DNA from 2 places in the Cupriavidus sp. WS genome. Region 1 is predicted to be linked to the other one. Evidence: riboswitches for the same ligand, from Rfam matches in the RefSeq annotation. Region 1 holds a riboswitch; the other holds the start of a gene.
What was found. Region 1 has a riboswitch for cobalamin ahead of K206_RS0120780 (TonB-dependent receptor domain-containing protein). Riboswitches for the same ligand answer to the same signal wherever they lie in the genome.
Positions count from the first base shown of each region.

Region 2: linked by a shared signal. The riboswitch ahead of K206_RS0113585 (TonB-dependent siderophore receptor) and the one ahead of K206_RS0120780 (TonB-dependent receptor domain-containing protein) in region 1 are both predicted to bind cobalamin.

Region 1 is NZ_AQPL01000257.1:4,791-11,484, reverse strand. It holds gene cobT (nicotinate-nucleotide--dimethylbenzimidazole phosphoribosyltransferase) at 1-24, opposite strand, end outside; gene cobO (cob(I)yrinic acid a,c-diamide adenosyltransferase) at 70-729, opposite strand; gene K206_RS0120790 (ABC transporter ATP-binding protein) at 726-1,577, opposite strand; gene K206_RS0120785 (iron ABC transporter permease) at 1,583-2,590, opposite strand; gene K206_RS0120780 (TonB-dependent receptor domain-containing protein) at 2,603-4,510, opposite strand; cobalamin riboswitch at 4,706-4,952, opposite strand; gene K206_RS0120775 (hypothetical protein) at 5,172-5,495, shown strand; gene K206_RS0120770 (cell division protein ZapA) at 5,492-5,833, shown strand; RNA gene ssrS (6S RNA) at 6,142-6,353, shown strand; gene K206_RS0120765 (EVE domain-containing protein) at 6,670-6,694, shown strand, end outside.
Region 2 is NZ_AQPL01000149.1:314-7,007, reverse strand. It holds gene K206_RS0113585 (TonB-dependent siderophore receptor) at 1-1,830, opposite strand, end outside; cobalamin riboswitch at 1,950-2,207, opposite strand; gene K206_RS0113580 (methyl-accepting chemotaxis protein) at 2,496-4,049, shown strand; gene K206_RS0113575 (DUF2501 domain-containing protein) at 4,077-4,553, opposite strand; gene K206_RS0113570 (GlxA family transcriptional regulator) at 4,611-5,570, opposite strand; gene K206_RS0113565 (DUF1272 domain-containing protein) at 5,703-6,011, shown strand; gene K206_RS38185 (hypothetical protein) at 6,041-6,310, opposite strand; partial or broken gene K206_RS0113555 (YbfB/YjiJ family MFS transporter) at 6,407-6,694, opposite strand, start outside.

The DNA.
Region 1 (6,694 bases):
CGGGACGATGGCGGGAAACTGCATGATGTTCGAATACTCGTAGTCGTTCTGGAATCGCGTAGCGCGAGCTTACATCTCGATGCCGCGCTGGGCCTTGATGCCTTGCTTGAACGCGTGCTTGACCGGCGTCATCTCCGTCACCGTGTCGGCCGCGTCGATCAGTGCCTGCGGCGCGCCGCGGCCGGTGATCACCACGTGCTGCATCGGCGGGCGCGCGCGCAGGTCGGCGATCACGGTGTCCACGTCGAGGTAGTGCAGCTTGAGCGCGATGTTGAGCTCGTCCAGCAGCACCAGGCCGATGGCCGGGTCGCGCAGCAGGCCGCGCGCGACTTCCCACGCGGCTTCGGCCTTGGCCACGTCGCGCGCGCGGTCCTGGGTCTCCCAGGTGTAGCCCTCGCCCATCACGTGGAACGCGCACTGGTCCGGGAAGCGGCGCAGGAACATTTCCTCGCCGCTCGGGATCGCGCCCTTGATGAACTGCACCACGGCGGCCTGCATGCCGTGGCCGAGCGCGCGCACCACCATGCCGAAGCCGGAGCTGGACTTGCCCTTGCCGTTGCCGGTGGTGATGACGATCACGCCGCGCTCGTCCTGCGCGGCGGCGATCTTGGCGTCGACCACGTCCTTCTTGCGCGCCATGCGCGCGTTGTGGCGCTCGTCGCGCGCGGCGTCTTCCGGCGTGGGGGTGGTATTGGCGTTGGCGTTGGCGTTGGCGTTGGGTTCGGTCATGATGAAATTCCGTCTTGTTCGTCTGGCCCGCCCGGATGCGGGTGGAAGGCGCCGTGCGCGATCAGCGCGGTATGCCGGCCGTCGCTGACGCTGACGATCGGCGTGCGCAGCGCGTGCGAGCAGTGCGCCGGCGTGAGGACGTCGGCGGCCGCGCCGTGCAGGCACAGGCCGTCCTCGGCCAGCAGCAGCGCGTGGGTGGCGTAGCGGCGCGCGAGGTTGAGGTCGTGCAGGATCACGATCACGGCATGGCGGCCGGCGCGCGCGAGGCCCGCCATCGTGTCCAGCACCATGATCTGGTGGCGCAGGTCGAGATGCGCGGCGGGTTCGTCGAGCAGCAGCAGCGGCGCCTGCTGCGCCAGCGTGGCGGCCAGCGAGACGCGCTGGCGCTCGCCGCCGGACAGGGTCAGCACGTCGCGCGCGGCGAGCGCGTCGAGATCGAGCTCGCGCATCACCGCGGCGACGACGGCATCGTCCTCGCGGCGCGCCCAGCCCCAGCCCGACAGGTGCGGATGGCGGCCGACCGCCACCGCGTCGCGCACGCGCATCGAGAAGGTGTCGCTCACCGCCTGCGGCAGATACGCGCGCTGCAACGCGAGCGCGGCCGGCGCGATCTCCAGCGGCGCGCGGCCGTCGAGCAGCACCGCGCCGCCGTCCGGCTTGCGCAGCCCGGCCAGCACCGACATCAGCGTGGACTTGCCCACGCCGTTGGGGCCAACCACGCACCACAGCTCGCCGGCCCGCACCGACAAACTCAGACCGTCGAGCAGCACGCGCGCGCCGGCGCGCAACTGCAGGGCCCGCAACGCCAGCACGGGACAGTTCGAGACGGGTTCGTTCCAGCTTGGCATCGGCATCAGCGCGGCCTGCGCAGCAACAGGAAGAGGAAGGTCGGCACGCCCAGCAGCGCGGTGATGACGCCCACCGGCAACTGCGCCGGCGCGATCACGGTGCGCGCCACCAGGTCGGCCGCCATCAGCAGCGCGCCGCCCAGCAGCGCCGAGGCCGGCAGCAGCAGGCGCTGGTCGTTGCCCCACGCCAGCCGCACCAGGTGCGGCACCACCAGCCCGACGAAGCCGATCGAGCCGGCCGAGGTGATGGCCACCGCGATCGCCACCGAGGCCAGCACGAACACCGACATGCGCACCGCGCCCACGCGCACGCCGAGCGCCTGCGCCACGGTCTCGCCCATCAGCATGGCGTTGAGCGCGCGCGCCAGCGGCATGGCCAGCAGCACGGCCAGCGCCAGCGCGCCGAGCGCGAGACCGTAGCTGGCGGTGCCGCCGAGGTCGCCGGTCAGCCAGAACAGCATGCCGCGCAGGCGCGCCTCGGGCGCCACGCTCAGAATCAGCGTGATCAGCGCGCCCCAGCCCGCGGCCAGGATCACGCCGGTCAGCAGCAGGCGCGAGCCGGCCTCGTGGTGGCCGCCCTGCACCTGCGGATGCAGCAGGTCGCGCCGCGCCAGCGTGGCCACCAGCAGCATCGAGAACAGCGCGCCGCCGGCGGCGCCGGCCTGCACAGTCCACAGCGGCCACATCATCAGCATGGCGCCGAGCGCGCCGGTGGCCGCGCCGCCCGAGACGCCCAGCACGTAGGGCTCGGCCAGCGGGTTGCGCAGCAGCACCTGCATCAGCGCGCCGGTCAGCGCCAGCAGGCCGCCGCAGGCGAAGGCCGCGGCCGCGCGCGGCAGGCGCAGCTCGCGCACGATGGCGCTGGCGGTGTCGGCGGTGTCGGCGCCGCCGCCGGCCAGCGCGTGCCACACCTGCGCCGCGCTCAGCGGCACGCTGCCCACCGCCAGCGACAGCACGAACACCGCCGCGCCGGCGGCGGCGAGCATCAGCCAGACGGCCAGCGCGCGGCGCATCTCAGGCCGCCGTCAACGCTGGCGCCAGCCCAGCGTGACAAAGCCGGCGCGCCCCTGCGTGTTGTAGGGATAGGCGAGCTGGTAGTTCTTGTCGAACAGGTTTTCCACGCGGGCGGCGATGAACCATTGCTTGTCGATGTTGTAGCGGGCGTTGAGGTTGACGATACCGTATCCGCCCAGCGTGCGCGAGCCGCTGTCCAGGCGCGCCGACGAAATGACCCACTCGCCGCCGAGGCGGAAGTCGCCGAACTGGCGGCCCACGTCGAAGGCGGCGTGGCGGCGCGCGCGGCGCAGCAGCTGGGTGTTGTTCTGCTCGTCGAGCGGGTTCTGGAAGGTCACGCTGGCGCCCACGTCGGTGCCCAGCAGGCGCGCGCGCCACGAGGCCTCGACGCCCTGCACCTTGGCTTCGGCGACATTCTGCGCCAGGTACAGGCCATTGGGCTGCAGCGCCGAGACGATCAGGTTGTCGTAGCGGGTCTCGAACGCGGTCACGCGCAGCAGGCCGGCGCCGTCGGTGCTGTACTGCGCGCCGAGCTCGACCGAGCGGGCGCGCTCGGGCTGGATGCCGGGCTGGCCGTAGCCGGGGTAGTACAGCTCGTTGAAGGTGGGAGCGCGGAAGGCGTTGCTGGCGTTGGCGATCAGCTTGAAGGCCTCGGTCAGGTTGTAGCCGTAGCCGGCGAAGTAGCTGGCCTGGCTGCCGAAGTCCGAGTAGTGGTCGTTGCGCACGTTGAGCTGCAGCTGGTGCTTGCCCAGGCGGCCGTCGTAGCCGGCGAACACCGAGGCGATATTGCGCACCGGCGTGGCGTAGGAGCTCGAATCGAGCTCCTGCTGCGCGTACTCGGCGCCGAACAGCAGCGTGTGCGTGGGCGCCAGCGCGTATTCGTTCTGCCAGGTGTACTGGCGGTTGCGCGTGTTGAAGCGGCTGTCGAACAGGCCGTTCCTGGTCGTGGTGCTGCGGTCCTCGCTCTGCGCCACCTTGAAATGCGTGCTCCAGTCCCGGCCCAGCTTGCCGTTGACGAAACCCGATACGGTGTAGAGCTCGCTGTCCATCCACCAGACGTCGGTGGGCTTGCCCGAGGTGCTGTCGTAGGACAGCTTGCTCTTGGAGTAGTAGGCCGTGACGCCCGCGTCCCAGTCGCTGGTGAAGCGGTGCTTGACCTGGCCCGACACGCTCTTGTTGTCGTAGGGGTTGTCGTTGGGATTGGCCTTGGGCTGCTGCTGCGGGTTGACGGCGGAGAAGCCGTCGGTCTTGAAGATCGAGCCGGTGAGGTTGAACGAGGTGTCGCCGACCTGGCCGCCGTAGCCCACCGTGGCCTGGCGCGTGTTGTTGCTGCCGTACTCGATCTGCGCGTTGGCCGCGGGCGGCTTGCCCGCGCCGGTCTTGGTGAAGATCTGCACCACGCCGCCGATGGCGTCCGAGCCGTACAGCGCCGACACGTTGCCGCGCACCACCTCGATGTGGTCGATCTGGTCGGGCAGGATGTTGGCCAGCTGCGCCGTGCCGCTGCTGGCCGACGACACGCGCACGCCGTCGATCAGGATCAGGGTCTGGTTGCCGTTGGCGCCGCGCATGAACAGCGTGGTGTTGGCGCCCATGCCGCCGTTGGCGGCGAATTCCACGCCGGCCTGCGAGCGCAGCAGCGTGCGCAGGTCGGGCGCCTGCGAGTTGACGATGTCCTGCTGCGTGACCACGGTGGTGTGCGGCAGCGCCTCGGTCAGCGCCTGCGCGGTGCGCGTGGCCGTCACCACCACCGGGGCCAGCGGCGTGGCGGCGGGTTGCGTGGCCGGTTGCGTGGCAGATTGCGCGGCGGGTTGTGCGACCGGTTGCGCGACGACAGGCTGTGCGGCCGGCTGCGGCGCGGGTTCGCTGTCGGGCGCCGGCTGGGCCTGGGCCAGGCCGTGCGCGCCGGCGGCGAGCACGGCAAGCAGGCCGGCCGACAGGGGCCGGCGCGCGCGCGCGGCAACGAGAACGGGAACAGACTGGCGAAGCGCCGGCGATGCCGGCCGGCGGTGCCGGGAAGACGATGAACGCATGGTGCGAAGAGGGAGAGAGCAGCCTGGTCCGTTCCCCCGCGGACCGTCTGGCGACGAAGCGCGCCACGCATCCTGCGGAAGGCGGCGCACTCTCGTTCAGGCCGGTATCCGGGCTGGCGACACCAGTCCGACCGCCTTCCCGGACCTTGCGGTTCAGTGGCTGATGGGTCGGCCTTGCGATATTTCCGATCGCGGTCGCTTACCGTTGCGGGGGCAGCACAGGTTGGCCCGGCACGCGCCCTGGCGGCGGCGGCTGGCTCCCTGTTTCCCGTTGAACTGCAACCCTGTAGTGAACAGGATTGCGAGCACCTGGAACGTGCGCGAGTGTAGGCAGTTTCACCGCGAGCGTCAATGACGCCCCGCGCACCGCCCCGGGCCGCGCGAAAACGCATGGAAGCAGCCAGGAAATGCCGCCGCGGCGCCCGTTGGGCGACGTTGCATGCAACTTCGGCGCGCTGGCCCGGTCACACCGGGCTGCTTTCCACGGCTGCGCGCGGAGCGCTTGGGCTAGAATCCCAGAACCCGAAACCCGGATATGACAGGCTCTATGCTCACCGAACTCGAACAACTCGCCGCCAAGATCGGGCGCGTGCTGCATCACGCCGACACCCTGGCAGCGGAGAACCAGCGCCTGCGCGAGGAGATCGAACGCCTGCAGGCCGAGGCCAGCCAGCTGCGCGGCGACCGCGAGGCGATGGCCGCCGACCGGGAGCTGCTCAATATCAAGATCGAGGAAGCGCAGTTGCGCATCCAGTCGATCCTCGACAAGCTCCCCACCGCCAGCGACGCCCGCCAGCTCGACCTGCTCGGCGACGGCGCCGCGCAGGCCGCGGACAGCGCCCTCACCAAGGCACCCGGAGAAAACGCATGAGCAACAAGCAAGTCGAAGTCAGCATCGCCGGCCAGTCCTACCGCTTCGCCATCGCGCCGGACAACGAAGCCGCGCTGCTGGAAGCGGTGGCCCTGGTAGACGACCAGATGACCCGCCTCAAGAGCGGCGTCTCCGCCAAGGGCGTGGAGCGCGTGGCGGTGATGGCGGCCATCAGCATCGCCTCGGACCTGCTCTCGCTCAAGCGCAAGCAGCAGGAAGACGGCGCGATTCCGGTGGACGCCGTGCGCGCGCGCATCCGCGAGCTCAACGAGCGCGCCGACGAGGCGCTGCGCCAGTACGCCCACGTCGGCACCGGCGCGCCCATTTCCCGCGGCTGAACGGGGCCGGGCGCGGCCGGCCGCGGCGCGGTGCCCCGCACGGCACAGTTGTGACGCCGCGATGACCGCGATGTGCCCGAGGTGCCGCGCGCGTCGGCAAAATGTAACGGCCCGGCACGGCGGGCTTGGTATGAAATGCCCGGCGGTGTATAGTGGAGCCAAGTCGCGCCAAGCCACATAGTCGCGACACCAAAGGTCGGGTTATCGTGCCTGACCGCCGTTTTCATCCCATCCAAGTTAGAAACGGCAAACGTCTGACAGCCTGCGGAAGCGATTGGTCCTGCGGCAACAAAGTCAGACGTTTGACAGTTTCCCTGCCTGGTTCGTCAGGATCATATTCCTTGAACCGATAAGCATTTGTTGGTGCGGGACAATGCCGTGTGGGCGAGCGCGTCGCTTGATTCAAAGTTCGCAGTCGGGACTCCCTGAGTCAGTGATGTACCCAAAATGCGGCTTCCGCAGCCACTCTGAACCTCACTTGGGTTCAGGATGCCGATCCAGCGGCCGAGGCGGGGACCCCAACGAGAGAAGGCGGTGGTTTGAAACCACCGCCTTTTTTTTGCGCTCGTTTTTTTGCGCTCGTTTTTTTGCGCGGCCCCTTTTTGCGCGGCCCTGGCGATGCCTGCCGGTTCCTCGCGCCTCCCCGCATTTCCTCGCGTTTTTCGCATTTTTCACGCTTCGCGCCCGCGCGGCGCACCCGGCCGCGCGAGCCGCGCACGGCTGGCGCACGGCTGCTGCGCGACTGCCGCACGATGGCATACACGGTTTTCTTTTGGCCGGGCTTGCTGCACCATAGCGCTGTCGCCAACGCCACTCCGCCGTGAGCCAATCCGCCAATGAGCCGCTCCTCGCAAGCCAATG
Region 2 (6,694 bases), on a different contig from region 1:
GATGCTGAGCGACGCCTCCAGCCCGCGCGAGGACTGCTCGCCCACCTGCACCGACAGCGCCGGGTTGCCGGCGTCGCGCGTGAGCAGATTCTTCTTGACGATCTGGTAGGCGGCGAAGGTCCATTCGCCGCGCCTGTTCCAGAACGCCTGCTTGACGCCGGCCTCGATCTGCCGGCCGGTGGCGAGCCGGAAGTCCTTCTGCGCGTCCGAGGTGGTGATCAGCGCGCCGAGCGGATCGGTGGCGGTGGCGTACTGCGCGTAGACCGACAGCGATGGCGTGAATTCGTAGACCGTGCCCGCGCGCCAGGTGGCGTTGTTGAAGGTGCGGGTCCAGTCGTCGCCGGTCAGCAGGTTGCCGCGCTCGAGTTGGGCATGGTCGAAGCGCACGCCGCCGATCACCGACCATTGCCGCGTGAGCTTGAGGCGGTCCTCGCCGAACAGGGCGGCCTGGGTGGTGTGGGTGCGGTAGCGCGGCGAAGTGACCACGCCCGGCGGGCTGAAGAACTGGCCCGGGTCGAACTGGTACGCGCCGACGGTGGAGGCGCCGCCGTAGGGCGAGTTGTTGCTGTGGGTGAAGTTGATGCGGTTGACGTCGAAGCCCGCCATGACCGTGTTGGCCAGGCCGAACAGCTGGCCGTCGACCTTCAGGTCGGCGCGGTCGCCGATCTGCTCCTGGTCGTGCAGGATCTCCAGGTAGTCGGTGCGGCGCACCTGCCCGGTGGCGGGCAGGTAGGTGTAGGACTCCGAGTCGCGCCAGTGGCGCTGGCTGGTGAGGTAATAGAACTGGTTGCGCACGGCCACGCGCTCGTTGGGCTGCCATTCGGCGGCCAGCCGGGTCCAGCGGTCGCGGTAGGTGATGGTGCTGTCGCCCACGTTGTAGTTCTTCGTGCGCAGCGAGGTATCCAGGCTGCCGTTGACCAGCGGCGTGCCCAGGTAGCGCATCGGGTGCTGGTCGCCGTCGTCGTAGGACAGCGTGAGGTTGAATGCCGGCGAGACGTCGAGCCGCACCGCGGCGGACACGTCCACGTCGCGCGATTCGCCGCGGTCCACCCAGCCGGCGGAGCGGCCGTAGTTGACGTTGAAGCGGTAGGACAGGTTCTCGTTGACCGCGCCGCCGCTGTCGAAGGCCGCGCGCGCGGTGCGCTGCGTGCCGCCGGTGAGCTGCAGCTCGTTGGTGATGGGGCCGCGCAGCGGCTTTTTCGGGATCACGTTGACCACGCCGCCGATGGCGCCCTCGCCGTACATCACGGAGGCCGCGCCGCGCAGCACCTCGATGCGGTCCACCGACCACGTATCGAACGGGAAGGTGACGGTGCCGGCCGCCACGTACAGGCGCGTGCCGTCGTACAGCTGCATGACCGAGCCCTGGCCCGAGAAGCCGCGCGCGGCAAGCGCCGTGCCGCCGTTGCCGGGCGCGCCGGCGGCGGTGATGCCGGTGGCGCGCGACACCGCGTCGCTCACGCTCTGGTCGCCGCGCTCGCGGATGGTCTCGCCGGACAGCACCTCGATGCTGGCCGGGGTCTCGAGCGGCGTCAGCCCCAGGCGGCTGCCGGTGCTGGCGGGTTCCGACAGCGACAGGCCCGGCGGCAGCGCGGCGCTGCTGACCACCACCGGCGGCAGCGCCGCGGCCTCTTTCTGCGCCGGGCGCGCCGGCGGGCGGCCGGCCTCGATGTCGTCGGCGGCGCGGGCGGCGTCCGCGCCGGCACCGGCAAAGGCGCCCAGCGACAGGGCCAGCGCGCACTGGCGCGCCAGCGTGCGGCGGATGGGGATGAAGCGGAGCCGGCCGGAGGCGGGCAGCAGGCGGCGGGCAAGGCGGTGGCGCGCGGACATGGACTTTCCATCGTTGGACGCGGGCGACCCCGCCCGCGGCAATGAACGAACCAGCCACGGACGCGCGCGCCGGCGCCGGGCGCAGCCCGGCGGCCTCACGCGCGGTGCCCGTCCGCAGCCGCTGTGATGGGTCGCAAGGCCGGTATCCGGGCTCGCAGGGGGATGCGCTGCCGGGTGGGCGCGTCCGGGGTGCCGCCTTCCCGCGCGTGGTTGCGCGCAGTGGCTGCCGCTGCTTGTGGGGCGCGGCGTGACACCTTTCTACCTGCTGACCGTTGCGGGGGCAGCACAGGACTTGCCGCGGCGGGGCGGCGCACCTGTTTCCCGTTTAACCCCTGACCGCGCAACGCGGGCGGGGCACCTTCGATCCTTTTGCAACCCGGTTGCAAAAGCAGTGCGGGTGCGAGGCGGATTGTAACGGGATTTAAGTGATCCGGGGCGGTAGTTTTTACCCGGCGTGGCTGCGCCGCGAAGCCGGCGCATTGCGCCGACATGATGAATCGTGTCGTCATCGCGAGGCATCGTCCGGCATCTTTTTGGTGTTTCCGGCACCGCGCGCGGGAATACCGCATGCGGCGCTAAAGAAGGCAGGGCGTGCTCCGATATCCGGGGGAACACCGCCTGCCTTTTGCACGGCCGGTGCCCGTCCCGATAACGCGAACCTCGTCATGAACCACCTGACCCTGCGAAAAAAGCTGTGGATTCCCCTTGTGCTGGCCTGGCTCGGCCTGCTGCTGCTGACCGTGATGCACGCCTTCCAGACCCGGCAGTTGCAGATGGCCGACCGCCGCGGCGAGCTGGCCAACGTGGTCGACATGTCGCTCTCGCTGGTGCGCGACTACGCGGAACTGGCGCGCCAGGGCAAGATGAGCGAAGCCGAGGCCAAGGCCCAGGCCACCGCCCGCATCGCCGCGCAGCGCTACGGCAAGGATGGCTACATCACCATCGTGGGCGCCGATTCGGTGCTGGTGATGCACCCGATCAACGCCAAGCTCAACGGCAAGAACATGATCGATTTCAAGGACGCGAAGGGCAAGGCGCTCTACGTCGAGATCGCCGCGCGCGGCGCCTCGCCCGAGGGCGCCGGGCACCTGGACTACTGGTGGCCCAAGCCGGGCAGCGACCAGCCCAGCCCCAAGATCGGCTACGTGGCGCGCTACAAGCCGTGGAACTGGGATCTGGTGGCGGGCACCTACATGGATGACGTGGAGGCCCAGTTCCGCTCGTCGCTGTATCAGTCGGTCGGCCTGCTGGTGCTGCTCGGCATCGTGATCTCCGGCGTGGCCACGCTGGTGATCCGCAGCATCCAGAAATCGGTGGGCGGCGAGCCCGCCGACGCGGCCGCGCTGGCCCTGCGCATGGCCTCCGGCGACCTGACCGTGCGCGCCGGCACCGCGCCGGACGACCGCGCCAGCCTGATGTACGCGATCGGCCATATGCGCGACCAGCTCGCCGGCACCGTGGGGGGCATCCAGCAGGCGGCCGATTCCATCAGCGCCGCGGCGCAGCAGATCGCCGCCGGCAACTCCGACCTGTCGGGCCGCACCGAGCAGCAGGCCGCCTCGCTGCAACAGACCGCCGCCAGCATGGAGCAGCTCACCGCCACCGTGCGCCAGAACGCCGACAACGCCGCCGAGGCCAGCCAGTACGTGGCCGACGCCGCGCAGATCGCGCAGCAGGGCGGCAGCGTGGTGAGCGAGGTGGTGGACAAGATGCGCGGCATCACCGCCAGCTCGCGCAAGATCAACGACATCATCGGCGTGATCGACGGCATCGCCTTCCAGACCAATATCCTGGCGCTCAACGCCGCGGTGGAAGCCGCGCGCGCCGGCGAGCAGGGCCGCGGCTTTGCCGTGGTGGCCGGCGAGGTGCGCAACCTCGCGCAGCGCAGCGCGAGCGCGGCCAAGGAGATCAAGACCCTGATCGTGGAATCGACGGGGCAGGTCGACAGCGGCTCGGCGCTGGTCGAGCAGGCCGGCCAGACGATGGCCGAGATCGTCAGCGCGGTGGGCCGCGTGACCGCCATCATGGACGGCATCGCCTCGGCCACGGCCGAGCAGCGCACCGGCATCGAGGAGGTCAACCGCGCGGTCTCGCAGATGGACCAGATGACGCAGCAGAACGCGGCGCTGGTGGAGCAGGCCAGCGCGGCCGCGGCCTCGCTGGAAGACCAGGCCGGCGCGCTGCACCAGGCGGTGTCCGCCTTCCGCCTGGCGGCCTGAAGCGCGCCGCGATGGCGGCGGCGGTGGCTAGAGCAGCGACTTGCCCTGTGCCAGGATCTTGTCGCAGACCTGCTTGGTGATCTGCTCCTTGAGGCCGCCGCCGCTGAGGTCGAGCTTGCCGCCCTCGGCGCTGCTGAGGATGCCCTTGGCGCCTTCGCTGTAGCCGGGGTCGGACGCCGGCGCGCCGCCGAGCTTGCCCAGCAGCTTGTCCTTGACCGAGGCGGCGCCGCTGCCGCCGCCCAGGTAGTTGTTCTTGACGCAGAACTCCAGCACGCCGGCCACGTTGCCGGTGCTGCCCGAGCTCAGCGATTGCAGCGAGGGTATGCCGCCGCCCCCGCCGCCCAGGCTGCCGGCCAGCCCTCCCAGGCCGCCGCTGCCGCCGCCCGAGCCGTTGCCTTGCGTGGCGCCCTTGAGCAGGTCGCCGAGTTGCGCGTGGGCCGCCGCCGGCAACAGGGCGGCGGTCAGGATCGATACGGCGGCGAGGCGGCTAAAGCTGGCTTTCATGCGATGCTCCTTTCTGGTGGATCAAAAGCGAGCTTCCAATATAGCGCCTCGCCGCATTCAGGGTGTGACGCGCCACGCGGAAGGCGTCACCGGCTCTTCGAGCCGCCACGCCGCGCGGAATGCGTGCGGGCTGGCGAAGCCGCACCGCGCGGCCACCTGTTCCACCGGCCAGTCGCTTTCCCTGAGCAGCCGCCGCGCCAGCGCGATGCGCAACTGCTGCTGGTACTGCTTGAGCGTCACGCCGCATTGTTGCCGGAACAGCCGCGCGAGTTGACGGTAGCTCAGCGCGAAGCGGGCGGCCAGCGCCTCGTAGGGCAGCGCGTAGTCCGGCCGGGCCGTGAGGAAATCCTGCACCGCGTGGATCACCGCGTGGTCGTGGCCGCGGTAGCGCAATTGCGCGTCGAGCGCCGGGTCCTGGCTCAGGCGCCGGAACGGCACCACGTTGTCGCGCGCCACGCGGATCGCCGCAGGCGCGCCGAAGTCCCGCGCGATCAGGTGCAGCGCGAGATCGATGCCGGCGGTGACGCCGGCCGATGTGACCAGCCCGCCGTCGTCGACCAGCAGGCGGTTGGCCAGCACGCGCGCGGCGGGGTAGCGCTGCTGCAGCCGCTCCAGGTAGTCGTGGTGCGTGGTGCAGTGGCGCCCGTCGAGCAGCCCGGCGGCGGCCAGCAGCCACGCGCCGGTGCAGACGCTGGCCAGCGTGATGTCGCCCAGGCGCGGGCGCGCCACCTCCTGCAGCCAGCGCACGAGCACGCGGTTGCCGGGCGCGAGCGGGGCGTCGGGCGCGAGCTTGCAGCCGGCCACGATCACGGTGTCGCCGCGCGCCAGCTTCGCCGGCAGGGGCCGCAGCGCGCTCAGCGCCAGCCCCTGGAAGCTGCGCAGCTCGCGCTCCGGCCCCGCGCAGATGCACTCGACCGTGCCCAGTCCCAGCTCGCCGAGCGCGCCGAACAGTTGCAGCGGCCCGGCCAGGTCCAGCACGTGCACGCTGGGCGGCACCACGAAGTAGATCCGTTTCATCGGGTTTCGGAGGAAGGTCGCATGGCATGGCAGGTTTTTTACGCAGCGTGGCAGATTGCCGGCTTTCCGGCGGGCAGCCTTGTTCCTACCATGTCATGTAAATTACCTGGCCACGTCGATATGGGAGACATGATGCTACAACTGCGACCCACTTGCGAACATTGCGACAAGGCGCTGCCGCCGGCGGCGACGGACGCGCGCATCTGCAGCTACGAATGCACGTTCTGCGCCGCGTGCGTGGACGGCCTCCTGCAGAACGTATGCCCCAACTGCGGCGGCGGCTTCACGGCGCGGCCGGTGCGGCCGGCGCGCAACTGGCGCAACAACAACTGCCTGGACAACGACCCGGCCAGCACGCAGAAGAAGCACAAGCCGGTCGACCCGCAGGCGCACGCGCGCTTCGCGGCGGCCATCGCGGGCATCGCGCCGGAGCGGCGCTGAGAAGCGGTTAGCGCGGGGGCGCTTATCGCCTATGCGTCGCGGTGATGCAGCAGCGTCACCAGCAGCGACGCATCCTCGATGCCGCGCAGCGCGTCCATCTCGATCGCGCCTTCGAGGCAGTGCACGGTCAGCGCGCCGGGCACGCTGTGTGCCGGCAGCGACTTGCCGGCCAGCAGCACCAGCCGCATGACCTGCAGGTCATGCGCGCGGACCAGGGTCAGGTTCTGGGTTTGCCGCAGCGCCGCGCCCTGCGGGCGGAGCTTGACGATTTCACCGGGTGCCGCGTGATGTTGTGCCATGACCGTTCTCCAGGCGGGCCGGATGCGCCGCGCATGCTAACGGAATAGCGCAAGGCCGGCCCGGCCGCAAGGCGTGCTTGCCCGGGCCGGCGGCATTCAGCGCGCGCCGCCCGCCTGCCGGCGGCGCAGCGCGAAGTCGGCCAGCAGCGCCAGCGCGAGCGCCACGCCGCCGCAGGCGAAGATGAGCGCGTAGTTGTTGTGGGTGGCGCCGAACAGGTAGGAGTAGCCGTAGCCGCCGAGCGCCTGGAACAGCGCGAACGCGGTGGTCGCGCGGCTCCACGCCGCGCGCTGTTCCGCGTGGTCGTGCGGCACCATCTCGTGGATGCGGCCGAGCACCAGCGGCACGATGCCCGGCGTGAAGACGCCGAGGATGACCGTGGCCAC